DNA from 4 places in the Roseixanthobacter pseudopolyaromaticivorans genome. Region 1 is predicted to be linked to each of the others. Evidence: predicted binding sites of a transcription regulator. Region 1 holds the regulator's gene; each other region holds the start of a gene.
The links. The regulator PhoB, encoded in region 1, activates phosphate uptake and scavenging genes when phosphate is short. The targets are predictions, from matches to a motif close to TGTCATNNANCTGTCAT.
Positions count from the first base shown of each region.

Region 1 (3,845 bases):
CGACAACATCGCCTTCGGCGTGCGCCTGCACGAGAATCTCAGCAAGGCGAAGATGGACGAGCGGGTGGAAAGCTGCCTGCGCAAGGCCGCCATCTGGGAAGAGACCAAGGACCGCCTGCACACCTCGGCGCTCGGCATGTCCGGCGGCCAGCAGCAGCGCCTGTGCATCGCCCGCACCATCGCCGTGCAGCCGGAAGTGATCCTGCTGGACGAGCCGACCTCGGCGCTCGATCCGATCTCCACCTCGAAGATCGAGGATCTGATCGACGAATTGAAGCAGGACTTCACGATCGTCATCGTGACCCACAACATGCAGCAGGCGGCGCGCTGCGCCGACATCACCGCCTTTTTCTATCTGGGCGAACTGGTCGAGGTCGCGCCGTCCGACGTGATCTTCACCAACCCCAAGCAGATCAAGACCCGCGACTACATCACCGGCCGCTTCGGCTGACCAAGCAAGGATCTGCGAGATGTCCGACCATACCGTCTCGGCCTTCGATGCCGAGCTGAAGGAGATCGGCCGCAAGGTCGTCGAAATGGGTGGCCAGTCGGAGCGCATGGTGGCTGATGCCGTCAATGCCCTGATCCGCCGCGATACCGCGTCCGCACAGCGCGTGATCCTGCTCGATACGAGCGTGGATCTGCTGCAGCGGGAGATCGAGGAAAAGGCGATCCTCTGCATCGCCAAGCGCCAGCCGGTGGCGAGCGACCTGCGCGATGTCGTGGGTTCGATCCGCATCGCCTCCGACCTGGAGCGCATCGGCGACCTCGCGAAGAACGTCGGCAAGCGCGTGCTCGCCATCGAGGGGGAATATCACCCCCAGAAGCTGGTGCGCGGCGTCGAGCACATGTCCGACCTGGTGCTGGAGCAGCTCAAGGAAGTGCTGGATGCCTATGCCAGCCACGACCAGGCGAAGGCGGTGGACGTGTGGGTCCGCGACAGCGGCATCGACACCATGTACACCTCGCTGTTCCGCGAACTTCTCACCTATATGATGGAAGACCCGCGCAACATCTCGGTGTGCACGCATCTCCTGTTCTGCGCCAAGAATATCGAGCGCATCGGCGACCACGCGACGAACATCGCTGAAACCGTCTATTACATGGTTTCGGGGCAGATGCTGTCCGACGAGCGCCCGAAGGCGGATGTCTCAAGCGAGACGACCGTGACTTTCCCGGGGCATAGCCTTCAGGGGTAAAATCCGTGCCTGCGCGTATCTTGATTATCGAGGACGAGGAACCCCTGACCCTCCTGCTCCGCTACAATCTGGAGTCGGAAGGCTATTTCGTCGAGAGCGTCGGACGAGGCGATGAAGGCGAGACCCGGCTGCGCGAAAGCGTGCCGGACCTCGTCATTCTCGACTGGATGCTGCCGGGGCTTTCGGGCATCGAGTTGTGCCGCCGCTTGCGCACCCGCCCGGAAACCGAGCGGCTGCCGGTCATCATGCTCACCGCCCGCGGCGACGAGACCGAGCGCGTGCGCGGCCTGGCGACCGGGGCGGACGATTATGTGGTGAAGCCCTTCTCCGTGCCGGAGCTTCTGGCGCGGGTGCGGGCGCTGCTGCGGCGGGCCAAGCCGGAGCATGTCGCGACCCTGCTGCGGGCCGGCGACATCGAGCTGGACCGGGAGACCCACCGGGTTCACCGCTCCGGCCGCGAGGTCCACCTCGGCCCGACCGAATTCCGCCTGCTCGAATTTCTCATGCAGAGCCCCGGCCGGGTGTTCTCGCGCGAGCAATTGCTCGACGGCGTGTGGGGCCAGGACGTCTATATCGACGAGCGCACGGTGGATGTCCACGTGGGGCGCCTGCGCAAGGCGATCAACCGCGGCCGGCAGTCGGATCCGATCCGCACCGTGCGGGGGGCGGGCTATTCGTTCAACGAGATGTTCGCCCGCGTGCATTGAGCGCGGCCCACCGAGGAAGGATGCGAGAGCCGGGCCCGATGATCGCGGGTCCGGGCTCGCTCCAGGCGAAGGCTTGCGATGGGCTGTCCGAGCCGGCCATCGCAGTGCCGCGCAGGGCGATGGCATTGCGGAGCAAGCTTTAGAGGAGCCCGCGGGCGATATGCCGGCGGCGGAGGCTTTCCCTCCGGGGCCGAGCTGTGCTCGAGGCCCCTATGTTTCCAGCGGATGACCGCGTCGCGGCCGGCGGGCTGCATCGAAGCGGGCCGAAAAGCACGCTTTGGCCGTCCCATGTCGGTGACGGCGATCCTTCCGGCTCGATCTCTTCGATCCTTTGCGTGCGCCGGCGAAATCCGCTCGGCCGGCGCATGTCCTTCGTGACTGTCGCCGCTCAGATGCGGGCGACGCGCCGGTCGCGCCGGCGATCCTGCGTGGGCTGGTAGGCCATCCGCGCATGGGTCGTGCAGTAAGGCATGCCGGTGAGGCTGCGCCCGCCACAGAAATAGAAGCTTTCCGTGCCCGGCTCGCCGATCGGCCAGCGGCAGGTGCCTTCGGTCAGGTTCATGATGGTGCAGCGCTGACCCATGGCGACGATATTGTCTCCACCGGCGGGACGCGGCGCGGGTTCGGGCGCCACGAAGGCTTCCAATGCGGGAGCCAGGGCGGTGTTGCCGATCGTCTGCGGACGCGGCGCGGGCTTGTTCACGGGCGTTTCAGGCCGGGCCTTGCGCGGACGGGCTGCAGGTACTGTCGATTTCGCCCGGCCGGAGAGGCCGAGACGATGCACTTTTCCAATCACCGCATTGCGGGTGATGCCGCCCAGCTCGCCGGCAATCTGGCTTGCGGAAAGCCCTTCGCCCCAGAGCTTCTTCAAGAGTTCGACGCGCTCGTCGTTCCAGCTCATCGCTCTCCTCCTTCGACTCTTCTCCCGCACCCAGGCGCGCCATCGCACGCGGGTTCGCAGGGCCCAACGTCACTTGGGGAACAGGACCGCACGACATGTCGTGGTCGGCCACGAGCAAACTACAATATGCACGGACTCTCGCACAGAGTCGGAATGCACTCATGTGCCGTTGTCCCCAAGTCGTTACGATCACGTTAACGGCTGCGCTCTGTTGACCTCACGCGCGCGATCATTAGAATCCCCTTTTGTCGGGCCGCCCCGCGAGGGCGGCCTTTGGCGTTTCTGATGTCCGGCGAGACGCAGCGCGTTTCGCCCCACCCCAAGAGGAGGGGTTCTGTGATCACCCCCGTTCTGCCGACCTACGCGCGCATCGACCTCGTTTTCGAAAGGGGAGAGGGCTGCTGGCTCGTCACGACGGACGGGCGACGTTATCTCGATTTCACCGCCGGCATCGCGGTCAACATCCTCGGGCATGCCCATCCCTACCTGGTCTCGGCGCTGACCGAACAGGCCGGAAAGCTCTGGCACACCTCGAATTTGTTCCGCATCGTCGGCGGCGAGCGCCTGGCCGAGCGGCTGAAGGCGGCCACCTTCGCCGACACCATGTTCTTCACCAATTCGGGTGCAGAAGCGCTGGAGTGCGCCATCAAGATGGCGCGCCGCTACCAATATGTGATCGGGGCCGAGGCGAAAAACCGCATCATCGCCTTCGAGGGCGCGTTCCACGGGCGCACGCTCGCGACCATCGCGGCCGGCGGCAATGCCAAGTATCTCGAAGGCTTCGGCCCCAATATGCCGGGCTTCGACCATGTGCCGTTCGGTGACATCGAGGCGGTGAAAGCCGCCATCGGGCCGGAGACCGGGGCGATCCTGGTGGAGCCGATCCAGGGTGAGGGCGGCGTGCGCGTGCCGTCGGCGGACTTCCTGCCGCAGCTGCGCGCCCTGTGCGATGCCCACGGCTTGCTGCTGATCCTCGACGAGGTGCAGTGCGGCGTCGGGCGCACCGGTAACCTGTTCGCCTACCAGAGCTCGGGCATC
Region 1 is NZ_CM195539.1:3,351,726-3,355,570, reverse strand. It holds gene pstB (phosphate ABC transporter ATP-binding protein PstB) at 1-451, shown strand, start outside; gene phoU (phosphate signaling complex protein PhoU) at 471-1,199, shown strand; gene phoB (phosphate regulon transcriptional regulator PhoB) at 1,205-1,906, shown strand; gene V5F68_RS15910 (GcrA family cell cycle regulator) at 2,295-2,807, opposite strand; gene V5F68_RS15905 (aspartate aminotransferase family protein) at 3,144-3,845, shown strand, end outside.

Region 2 (3,845 bases), 1.1 Mb from region 1:
CTGGTGGTGGACCTCGACCCCCAGGGCAATGCCTCCACCGGCCTCGGCATCGATCGCGGCCGGCGCAAGCTGTCCACCTATGATGTGCTGAGCGGGGAAGCCAGCATGGCGCAGGCGATCGTCGATACCGGCGTGCCCTCGCTTTATGTGGCCCCCTCCACGCTGGATCTCTCGGGCCTGGAGCTGGAGATCGCCAGCGAGCGCGACCGCGCTTTCCGCCTGCGCAACGCTCTGCGCGACATGGCGAACGACCCGGAGGCGCCGAAATTCACCTATGTGCTGATCGATTGCCCGCCCTCGCTCTCGCTCATCACGGTGAATGCGATGGCGGCGGCGCATGCCATATTGGTGCCGCTGCAATGCGAATTCTTCGCGCTGGAGGGGCTCTCGCAATTGCTGAAGACCGTGGAGCAGGCGCGCACCGCCCTCAATCCCGATCTCACCATCCACGGCATCGTGCTGACCATGTACGATGCGCGCAACAATCTCTCCGACCAGGTGGTGGCGGACGTGCGCCAGTTCATGGGCGACAAGGTCTACGAGACCGTGATCCCGCGCAATGTGCGGGTGTCGGAAGCGCCGTCCTATGGCAAGCCTGTGCTGCTCTACGATCTGAAATGCGCAGGCTCCCAGGCCTATCTGCGGCTGGCCTCCGAAGTCATCCAGCGCGAGCGGGCGGCCCGCGCGGTCGCGGCCTGAGGCGGCACGTTCCAATGGGGAAGAAGGACATGGCGGAAGAAGGCCGTTCGCGGCTCGGCCGGGGGCTCGCGGCGTTGATCGGCGACATGGGGCAGGACGATACCCGTCCCGCGCCCAGCCAGAAGAGCGCCGGCACCCGCAAGGTGCCGATCGAATTCGTGCGCGCCAATCCGCGCAATCCGCGCCGCACCTTCCTGGAGGAGGGGCTGGACGATCTCGCCAGCTCGATCCGCGAGAAGGGCATCATCCAGCCCATCGTGGTGCGTCCGGTGTCGGACCATCCCGGCAGCTTCGAGATCGTCGCCGGCGAGCGTCGCTGGCGCGCAGCGCAGCGGGCCGGCCTGCACGAGGTGCCCGTGGTGGTGCTGGAGCTGACCGACCGCGAGGCGCTGGAGATCGCCATCATCGAGAATGTGCAGCGCGCCGATTTGAACCCGGTCGAGGAAGGCCTCGGCTACGAGGCCCTGATGGCGCAGTTCGACTATACCCAGCTCGACCTCTCCAAGGTCATTGGCAAGAGCCGCTCGCACATCACCAACACCTTGCGGCTGCTGAAGCTGCCGGAAAGCGTGAAGGCCTATCTCGCCGACGGCCGCCTTTCCGCAGGCCATGCGCGGGCCCTGCTCGCCCATGAGGATCCGGCGTCCATCGCCCGCGATGTGGTGGAGAAGGGCCTGAGCGTGCGGGACGTGGAGGCCATGGGCAAGGTGAGGGAGGCGCTGTCGGCGGCGCCGGCCGCCAAGCCCGCACCTTCCCCCAAGGATGCGGACACCCGCGCGTTGGAAAAGCGCCTCACCGACGCCCTCGGGCTCGCCGTTAGCCTCCAGGCGAAGGGCGAGGCGGGCGAGCTGCGCATCCGCTATGGCGACCTCGATCAATTGGACCTCATCTGCCGTCGCCTCGGCGTCGCGTGACGCGGCTCCGCTGATCCGGCAAAGGGCTTTCCCGCGGTTCCCCTTCTCGCGGGCCTGGATGCGCAAACCTTTATGTTGCAACGCGTCATGTGCGTGTCACGGCCTGATGCGAGGTAACGGGAGGTTTCCGGCTCGATTGAGGGGGGTTCGATGACGGCGCACACTGCGGCCAAACCGGCGCACGCCCATGGGGTGGCGCACGGGCACGGGCACAGCGAAAAGCCGGTGAGGCTCGATCGCAAGAACGGCGCACCGGAAGTTTTCATCTTCTTCGCATTGCTCGTCGGCGGGCTCGGCTACACGATCTGGTCCATCTGGACTGACGTGCAGGCGGCGTCTCCGGGCGTGCTCACCTTCGCACCCTTCATGCTCCTGGTGCTGGCGCTGCTGATCGCGCTCGGCTTCGAGTTCGTGAACGGCTTCCATGACACGGCAAATGCGGTGGCGACGGTGATCTACACCAATTCGCTGCCCGCCCATTTCGCCGTGGTGTGGTCCGGGGGCTGGAACTTCCTCGGCGTGCTGCTCTCCAGCGGCGCCGTGGCGTTCGGCATCATCTCGCTCCTGCCGGTGGAGCTGATCCTGCATGTGGGCACCGGGGCCGGCATGGCCATGGTGTTCGCTTTGCTGATCGCCGCCATCATCTGGAACCTCGGCACCTGGTATCTCGGCCTCCCGGCCTCTTCATCCCACACGCTGATCGGCTCGATCATCGGCGTCGGCATCGCCAACCAGCTCATCCAGGGCAAGAGCGGCATCGCCGGCGTGGACTGGAGCCAGGCCGCCAATGTGGGCTATGCGCTGCTGCTCTCCCCGGTGGTCGGCTTCTTTGCCGCCGGCCTGTTGCTGCTAACCATGAAGGTGCTGGTCAAGAACCCGGCGCTCTATGCCGAGCCCAAGCCCCACCACCCGCCGCCGTGGTGGATCCGTGGCCTGCTGGTGCTCACCTGCACGGGCGTCTCCTTCGCCCACGGCTCGAACGACGGTCAGAAGGGCATGGGCCTCATCATGCTGATCCTGATCGGCATCGTGCCCACCGCCTATGCGCTGAACCGCGCCATCGATTCCACCGACGTGGCGCAGTTCCGCGCGCTCGCCTCGGTGACCCAGGCCTCGCTGGTGAAGGCCTCGAACGGTGCCGCCGCGCCCGCGGATTCGCGCCAGGCCCTGACCGACTATGTGCGGGACCGCAAACTGACCCCCGAAACGCTGCCCGCTCTCGCCGCCGTCGCCGGCGAGATCTCCACCCTCGTGGGCAATCACGAGACGCTGGCCCAGGTGCCCGCCGCCGCCGTGCCCAACATGCGCAACGACATGTATCTGGCCTCCGAGACGATCCGCCTGATGGGTCGCCAGAAGGAGCCGGTCTTCAACACCGAGACGAGCGACAATCTGAGCGCGTTCAAGCGCGCCCTGGACAATGCCACCAAATTCATTCCGCTGTGGGTGAAGGTGGCGGTGGCGATCGCGCTGGGCCTCGGCACCATGGTGGGCTGGAAGCGCATCGTCGTGACCGTGGGTGAGAAGATCGGCAAGACCCATCTTACCTACGCCCAGGGCGGTTCGGCGGAACTGGTCGCCATGGGCACCATCTTCGCTGCCGACATGTACGGCCTGCCGGTTTCCACCACCCACGTTCTGTCTTCGGGCGTGGCGGGCACCATGGCGGCCAACAAGTCCGGCCTCCAGCTCTCCACCGTGCGCAACCTCGCCATGGCCTGGGTGCTGACGCTGCCGGTGGCGATCATTCTCTCCGGCGGGCTCTACATCCTCCTGCGCCAGCTGATGTGATCCCTTCTGTTCCGATGAAGGGGCGCGGCATCGAAAGGTGCCGCGCCCTTTTCTTTGCCCGATGCCGACTGCCTCGCGCGGGGAAGCGGCCGGCGGCGACGCCGATGACAGGGGAAAGGGCGGCCGGCGTGATTCCCTTGCCCGCCCGCGTGCTCTAGCCTGCGGCCATGACCAGCGAAGGCCTCAACCCCCACGCCGACCCCTCGGATATGGTGCCCGCGCAGGCCGATCCGGAAGCCGGGCGCGCCGGTACACGCGCGGCTGCGCGCGAGGATGCACCACGTGCGGGCGAGGGGCACGTGACTCCGGTCATGGCCCAGTTTGTGGAGATCAAGGCGGCCAATCCGGACTGCCTCCTGTTCTACCGGATGGGCGATTTCTACGAATTGTTCTTTGAGGATGCCGAGCAGGCCTCCCAGGCGCTGGGCATCGTGCTGACCA
Region 2 is NZ_CM195539.1:4,498,241-4,502,085, reverse strand. It holds gene V5F68_RS20960 (ParA family protein) at 1-699, shown strand, start outside; gene V5F68_RS20955 (ParB/RepB/Spo0J family partition protein) at 729-1,613, shown strand; gene V5F68_RS20950 (inorganic phosphate transporter) at 1,764-3,404, shown strand; gene mutS (DNA mismatch repair protein MutS) at 3,572-3,845, shown strand, end outside.
Region 2: V5F68_RS20950 (inorganic phosphate transporter) is a predicted target of PhoB. The motif match lies at 1,697-1,713, and genes of this name have one in related genera.

Region 3 (3,845 bases), 370 kb from region 1:
GCGCCTGCGGCGCGGAAGCCGCCTGGGCCAGCCCCGACATGGAGATTCTCGCGCCCATCTCGCTGATCCAACTGGCGAACCATGTCACGGGCCGGCAGATCCTCGCCCGCCCCGATCCGCGCCTGCGCCCGCCCGGAGGCTCCGGCCTGGACCTCAAGGACGTGAAGGGCCAGGAAACCGCCAAGCGCGCGCTTGAGGTTGCCGCGGCCGGCGGCCACAATCTGCTGTATGTGGGCCCGCCCGGCGCCGGCAAATCCATGCTGGCCCAGCGCCTGCCCTCCATCCTGCCGCCGCTCTCGCCGGCGGAGATGCTGGACGTCTCCATGGTCGCGTCGGTGGCGGGCGCGATCCAGGACGGTGCCCTGGTGGACCGCCGCCCGTTCCGCGCGCCGCACCATTCCGCCAGCATGGCGGCGATGGTGGGCGGCGGGGCGAAGGCGAAGCCCGGGGAGGTCTCGCTGGCCCATCACGGCGTGCTGTTCCTGGACGAATTGCCGGAATTCTCGCCCCAGGTGCTGGATTCCCTGCGCCAGCCGCTGGAAACCGGCGACGTGCTGATCGCCCGCGCCAACCACCGCGTGACCTATCCGGCACGATTCCAATTGATTGCCGCCATGAACCCCTGCCGCTGCGGCCATGCGGGCGAGCCCGGCTTCACCTGCAAGCGCGGGCCGCGCTGCAAGGAGGATTATCAGGCGCGCCTGTCCGGTCCGTTCCTCGACCGCATCGACCTGTATCTGGACGTGCCGGCCGTCACCGCCGCCGATCTGGTGCTGCCCGCCCCGGCGGAGGGCTCGCGGGAGGTGGCGGCGCGGGTCGCTGCCGCGCGCGCCCTCCAAGTCGAGCGTTACGCGGCGCTGGACCGGCCGGACATCCGCACCAATGCGCAAGCCTCCGGCCCGCTTCTGGAAGTGGTCGCCGCGCCCGATGCCGGCGGGCTCGCTTTGCTGCGCGATGCCGCCAGCGCCATGAACCTCTCGGCGCGCGGCTACCACCGCGTGCTCAAGGTGGCCCGCACCCTCGCCGACCTCGGCGGGGCGGAGAGCCTCGGCCGGCGGCATCTGGCCGAGGCTCTGGCCTATCGCGCCCTGGCCGACCGCTCGCGCGCCGCAGCCTGAGCCGCCCCGTGCGACTCGAGGGCGGCCGCAGGCTAACGCCCCACGCTACATGGCGTTGATGGCGAGGCCTTCGTAATAGGTGATCTGGCACAGATCGCCCAGTTCCACCTTCTGCAGATCGGCCAGCACCTGCGGGTTCGCCGCCTTCACGGTGCGCACCACGCCGTCGAGCCCCTCGAAGCTGATGGTGCCGTTGGTCTTGTCGATATTCACCAGCATGGAGGTGATGGTCACTTCGCGGAAGCCATAATCCTCCGGCCAACCCGGCAGGCCGTCCTTGAGCACCAGTTCGGAGATCGCCACGCCCGGCGTGCCCTGGTGTGCCTTGCCCAGTGCGGTGACGAGGCCCGGCAGCACGCGAATGAGCAATTGCCGGCTGTTGGCGAGCTGCATGACATCGCCCAGCAGCGGCGGGGCGATCACCGCCCAGCGCTTGCCGTTCGGGGTTTCCAACACCACGCGGCGGGTGGCGGGATCTGCGGAAACGAACCGCGCCTGATAGCTAAGCACGTTCATCGCGCCGACGCCCGGCACGTTGATGACGCTCACAGCGGCGGGGGTGGGCCTAGCCTGCGCGTGGGCGAGGCTCGAAAACGCGACGCTCAGCGCCAAGCTGCAGCCGGCGACGCCCGACAGAAAACGAACCTTAGACATGATGCCCCCGAATCCCCGAATTGCCCAACCGGGTTTCGCGCTAGCATGCGCTCCCAGCCCCGGCAATGCGCCACCGCCGTCATATGACACGACCGGGGTGTCACAATCTGTCATTGTCACATAGCCGTAGGAAAACTATGGTGAATGTGATGGTCACGCGGGATGAACGCGCACAATGCGCGGACCCGCTTTCGAGCTCGTCTGGGACGGCGCGCGGCATCCCATAGAACCGCCGTTGTCCAGCGGCGGCCCGAGGAGGGGGTCGTTGCATGAAACGCCAAGATCCGTCCGGTTCAGGTCTCGACCCGCAGCCCTTCAGCTGGCCGGCTCTGGTGGGCCGCGGCATCGACGTAGCCAAGGAAGGCTTCGCCAAGTTTCCGGGCGCCAAGTTCGGCGCGCCGCTGTTCGCGCCGCCCATCCTGCGGGCGGACGGCAAGCCGGCGCTGAACGGGCCGCAGAAGCTGGTCTCCGATTTCCGCGCCTATTCCGGCATCCGCCATCGCGAGGCCGTCCCGTTTGGCGAGCCGGTTGTGCTCGGCCGGCTCGGGCCGCTGGAAGTGCGGCTCGCCCGCACCGCGCGCGACGTGCGCCGCGCCCAGCGCCTGCGCTATAAGGTCTTCTACGAGGAAATGTCCGCCGTACCCGACGCCGCAGCCCGGCTCGCCCGGCGCGACGTGGACGCGTTCGACGCCATCTGCGACCATATGCTGGTGCTGGATTACGAAGCCGGCAAGATGGTGCTCGGCCGTCGCAAGCCCAAGGTCGTCGGCACCTATCGCCTGCTGAAGCAGGACGTAGCGGACCGCCACGGCGGCTTCTACACCCAGGGCGAGTTCGACGTGAACCGCATCATCGCGGCGCACCCCGGCCTGAAATTCCTGGAGCTGGGCCGCTCCTGCGTCCTCAAGCCCTACCGCAACAAACGCACGGTGGAGCTGCTCTGGCATGGGGTGTGGGCCTACATCCTGCGCAACAATATCGACGTGATGATCGGCTGCGCGAGTCTTGAGGGCACCGACCCCGAGGCGCTGGCGCTGCAGCTCTCGTTCCTGCACCACAATGCGCTCGCGCCCGAGGAATGGCGCGCCCGCGCGATCGACAAGCGCTATGTGTCCATGGATCGCATTCCCAAGGACCGGATCAACATGAAGGCCGCGCTGCATGCCCTGCCGCCGCTGGTGAAGGGCTATCTGCGCCTCGGTGGCTTCGTGGGCGACGGGGCGGTGGTGGACCATCAGTTCGGCACCACCGACGTGCTGGTCGTGCTGCCGCGCTCGATCATCAGCGCGCGCTATGTGGAGCATTTCGGCCCTACCGCGAACCGCCACGCCATCTGAGCCAGGCTCCGCGAGTCCCGCCTTCGCGTGACGCGCGCCGGGGGGGGCATGCACTGTGCCGCACCGCTATCGGGCGGGCATCGGGGCGTGGGCGGCATGGAAAATGCGCAAGCCTGTCGCGCGGCGCGGCTTTCTGCCATAGCTGGGGCCCGCGGGCCGGCTTACGGCCTCGGTCCGTTTCCGCGCGTCCGGGTTTGCCGTCCATGATCGAAATCACCCCGCGCATCGCCATCTCCGAGGACGAGATCGAACTCGCCTTCGTGCGTGCGTCCGGGCCCGGCGGGCAGAACGTCAACAAGGTGTCGAGCGCGGTGCAATTGCGATTCAACGCCTTCGCCTCGCCAAACCTGCCCGACGGCGTGAAGCACCGGCTGATCCGCATCGCCGGCAAGCGCATGACGCAGGACGGCATTGTCATCATCCAGGCGCAGCGCCATCGCACCCAGGAGCGCAACCGCGCCGACGCGCTGGAACGCCTGGTGGAGATGATTCGCGAGGCGACCTATGTGGCGCCGGTCCGACGGCCCACGCGGCCAACCCTCGGCTCGAAGGAGCGGCGGCTTGAGGCAAAAGAGCGGCGCGGCGTGGTGAAGAGCCTGCGCCAGAGCAAACCGCAAGCCGACTGAACGGGCGCACCGCGCCCCCTCCTCAAGCGGAGAGGGTTGCCGCCTGGAGCAGTTTTTCCGCCGCGGCACGGGCTTCCGCCGTGATGCTGGCGCCGGCGAGCATGCGGGCG
Region 3 is NZ_CM195539.1:3,721,792-3,725,636, forward strand. It holds gene V5F68_RS17520 (YifB family Mg chelatase-like AAA ATPase) at 1-1,118, shown strand, start outside; gene V5F68_RS17525 (hypothetical protein) at 1,164-1,772, opposite strand; gene olsB (l-ornithine N(alpha)-acyltransferase) at 2,042-3,109, shown strand; gene arfB (alternative ribosome rescue aminoacyl-tRNA hydrolase ArfB) at 3,313-3,735, shown strand; gene recN (DNA repair protein RecN) at 3,758-3,845, opposite strand, start outside.
Region 3: olsB (l-ornithine N(alpha)-acyltransferase) is a predicted target of PhoB. The motif match lies at 1,887-1,903, and genes of this name have one in related genera.

Region 4 (3,845 bases), 1.4 Mb from region 1:
GGCGCGGGCCGCGAGGCGGCGCGGCTCCAGCACCAGGATGCGCCGGCCCGCGACCCAGGGTTCGTCCATCAGCGCGAGGGGCACGCGCGTGGTCTTGCCCGCGCCCGGCGGGGCGACCAGCACGGCGCTCGCCCGCGCGCGCAGCGTCGCGGTGAGGGCGGGCAGAACGGCGTCGATGGGCAGGCGGGTATCGAACATGGAGCACGGCGACCAGGAGAGCCGCTCCTTAGGCCATCAAAGCGCAGGGAAATCCAGAGGAGTCACGCCCGCATGGCGCCCCGAAGTGAGACAAGGCGGCGGCCTTGGCTTATGAAGGCGGCATCCGACCGCCTTCATGGAATGTCGCCCTCAATGCCGTCCACGCCGTCCTCGCTCACCGACAAGGTGCGCACCTTCGCCCTCGACGGGGCGACCGCCTGCGTCGCGTTCCTGCGCGGCACCTGCGTTTTCATTTCCGAGACCGGCACCGCCTTGTTTCCCGGCGCGGACCGCACGCTCGCGCTGCACGACGGCGTGGTTCTGTGCGCGGCCGGCGACGGGCAGCGCCTCGTCACCGGCGGGGACGACGGCAAGGTGATGGAGGTGCTCGCCACCGGTGAAGCGAAGACCATCGCCACCCAGAAGGCTCGCTGGATCGACCGGATCGCGCTGGGGCCGGACGGTGCGGTCGCCTATTCCGCCGGCAAGGTCGCCCACATGGTGCCGACGAAGGGCGAGGCGCGCAGCTTCACAGCGCCCTCCACCGTCGGCGGCCTCGCCTTCGCGCCCAAGGGGCTGCGGGTGGCGGTGGCGCATTATGGCGGGGTGAGCCTGTGGTACCCCAACGCCGCCGACGCGAAGCCCGAGGTGCTGGAATGGAAGGGCTCCCATCTCGGCGTCACCTATTCGCCGGACGGTCGCTTCATCATCACCACCATGCAGGAACCCTCGCTGCACGGCTGGCGCCTCGCCGACGGCGCGCACATGCGCATGACCGGCTATCCGGCGCGGGTGAAGAGTTTCGAATTCACCCATGACGGCAAGTGGCTAGCCTCCTCCGGCTCGACCGAAGTGGTGCTCTGGCCGTTCGCCACCAAGGACGGCCCCATCGGCAAGCAGCCCTCCATGCAGGCGCCCTCGGCCAGCGGCGGGCGCGTGACCATGGTGGCCTGCCATCCCAAGGACCCGGTGATGGCGTGCGGTTATGACGACGGCATGGTGCTGATGGTGCGCCTGACCGACGGCGCGGAAATCCTGCTGCGGGCGCCCGACGCTTCCCCCGTCTCGGCCATCGCCTGGCGCAAGGACGGCGGCGCGGTGGCGTTCGGCACGGCGGGCGGAAGCGCCGGGCTGCTGGAATTCTAGGCTGTGCGCGGGCGGGCGGGATGAGGCGGTCCGCCGCCTGGGCGCCACGGCTCAACCCCGCCGCCGCGCCTTGGCTGGTTGTGATCGTCGCGGGGCTGTCACGTCGAAGGGCTATCGGCTAACGTCAGCGTCATCTCGCAGGCGCGAGATGCCACAGCCGGTCGGAGATGCTCCATGAAGATCGAGGACGTTCGCCGCAACGCCTATTCCATGCCCCTGACGAATCCCGCCTATCCGCCGGGACCCTACCGCTTCTTCGACCGCGAATTCCTCATCATCACCTATCGCACCGACATCGAGGCGTTGCGCCGCGTCGTGCCCGAGCCGCTCGAAGTCTATGAGCCGCTGGTGAAGTATGAATTCATCCGCATGCCCGATTCCACCGGCTTCGGCGATTACACCGAGACCGGACAGGTGATCCCGGTGAAGTTCAACGGCGTGGAAGGCGGCTACGTCCATTCCATGTATCTGGACGACGAGGCGCCGATTGCCGGCGGCCGCGAGCTGTGGGGCTTCCCCAAGAAGTATGCCCACCCCAAGATGGAAGTGGAAAAGGACGTTCTGGTCGGCCGCCTGCATTACGGCAAGACCCTGTGCGTGGAAGCCACCATGGGCTACAAGCACAAGCAAGCCGACAAGGACGCGGTGCTCGCCGCCCTGAAGACGCCGAGCTTCCTCATCAAGATCATTCCCCATGTGGACGCCACGCCCCGCATCTGCGAGCTGGTCCGCTATTATCTGGAAGACATCCAGCTCAAGGAATGCTGGACCGGCCCGGCCGCGCTCGGCCTCTACCCGCACGTGATGGCGGACGTCGCCAAGCTGCCGGTGCTGGAGGTGGTCTCGGCCCTGCACCTGCGCGCCGACTTGACCCTTGGCATGGGCGAAGTGGTGTACGATTACTTGGCCGAGCCGAAATGATCCGGCCCGGAGGGCATGCCGCCGCAGGGCGCTTGCGCTCCGGCGCCTGATTTTGCCTTCTCGAACACGACGGCGTGGCCCGGCGAGGGGTGGCGGGGAAACCTCCGCCCCTTGCGCGCTGAACGGGCCGCTGGCCGCCAAGCTGGATGGGGAACGACATGCGCACGCGGACCTGTGAAAATCCCAACGACATCAGCGAGATCGTGAAGGATTACGACCGTATCGCCCTGGTGTTCCAGGGCGGCGGTGCGCTCGGCGCCTATCAGGCGGGTGTCTATGAGGCGCTGTCGATCGCGGGGGCCGAACCCAATTGGATTTCCGGCGTCTCGATCGGCGCCATCAACGCTTCGATCATCGCCGGCAACACGCCGGAAAACCGCATCCCCCGCTTGCGGGAATTCTGGGAGACGGTCTCCGGCCGCAAGATCTGGCCGTTCACCCCAGACGGCGACGTGTTCCGCGCCCTGCGCAACCAGATGAGTTCCTATGTGACCATCAACATGGGACAGCCGGGCTTCTTCAAGCCGCGCTGGCCCAATGCGTGGCTGCTGCCGACCGGCGCCGAGGGCGCCACCAGCCTCTATGACACCACGCCGCTGCACGAGACCCTGCTGCGGCTGGTGGATTTCGACCTCATCAACAGCAAGCAGAAGCGCTTCTCTGTGGGTGCCACCAATGTGCGCACCGGCAACTTCGTCTATTTCGACAACACCACGCACCGCATCGGCCCCGAGCACGTGATGGCCTCCGGCGCGCTGCCGCCGGCTTTCCCCTCGGTGCGCATCGATGGCGAATATTATTGGGACGGTGGCGTGGTCTCCAACACCCCGCTGCAATGGTTGCTGGACCAGCCGGACCATCCGGGCGCCCTGGTGTTCCAGGTGGATTTGTTCAGCGCGCGCGGCGAACTGCCCCGCGACATGTTCCAGGTGATCGAACGGCAGAAGGACATCGGCTATTCCAGCCGCACGCGCTACACCACGGACCTGTTCCGCCGCGTGCAATTGCTGCGCGCCAAGCATGCGGAAGCGGTGCTGCGCATTCCCGAGCAGCTGCGCACCGAGGAAGACCAGCAGGTGATCGCCGATTACGAGAAGTCCGGCGCGGTCAACATCTGCCACCTGATCTATCAGGAGAAGGATTACGAGCGCGACTTCAAGGATTACGAATTCTCCGGCACCTCCATGCGCGACCATTGGGCGTCGGGCTTCGAGGATACGGTGAAGACGCTGCGCCATCCGCAATGGCTGGTGAAGCCGGACAAGAGCAAGGCCATCGTCATCCACGACGTGCACCGCACCGACGACTGATCCGGGCGGGTCCCGAACGCTTCATCCCCGGCTTCCAGGCCGGGGATTTTCATCTGGCCCCTCAGGCGAGGAGGCCGCGCGCCAGCATGAAGACGCCGAGGCCGAGGAGGCCGGCGAAGAAGCAGGTCTTGAACGTCGCCGGGGAGAAGGTGAGGCGCATGCGCCGGCCCGCCTCCATCCCGATCAGTGCCGGCACCAGAGCGATGAGCGACAGCATCACCGCATGCGGATCGGCGAGCGGCGCGTCGCCGCCGGTGAGGGCGAAGGCAA
Region 4 is NZ_CM195539.1:4,714,349-4,718,193, forward strand. It holds gene hrpB (ATP-dependent helicase HrpB) at 1-198, opposite strand, end outside; gene V5F68_RS21965 (WD40 repeat domain-containing protein) at 352-1,344, shown strand; gene V5F68_RS21970 (acetoacetate decarboxylase) at 1,519-2,265, shown strand; gene V5F68_RS21975 (DUF3734 domain-containing protein) at 2,424-3,575, shown strand; gene V5F68_RS21980 (TSUP family transporter) at 3,637-3,845, opposite strand, start outside.
Region 4: V5F68_RS21970 (acetoacetate decarboxylase) is a predicted target of PhoB. The motif match lies at 1,430-1,446, and genes of this name have one in related genera.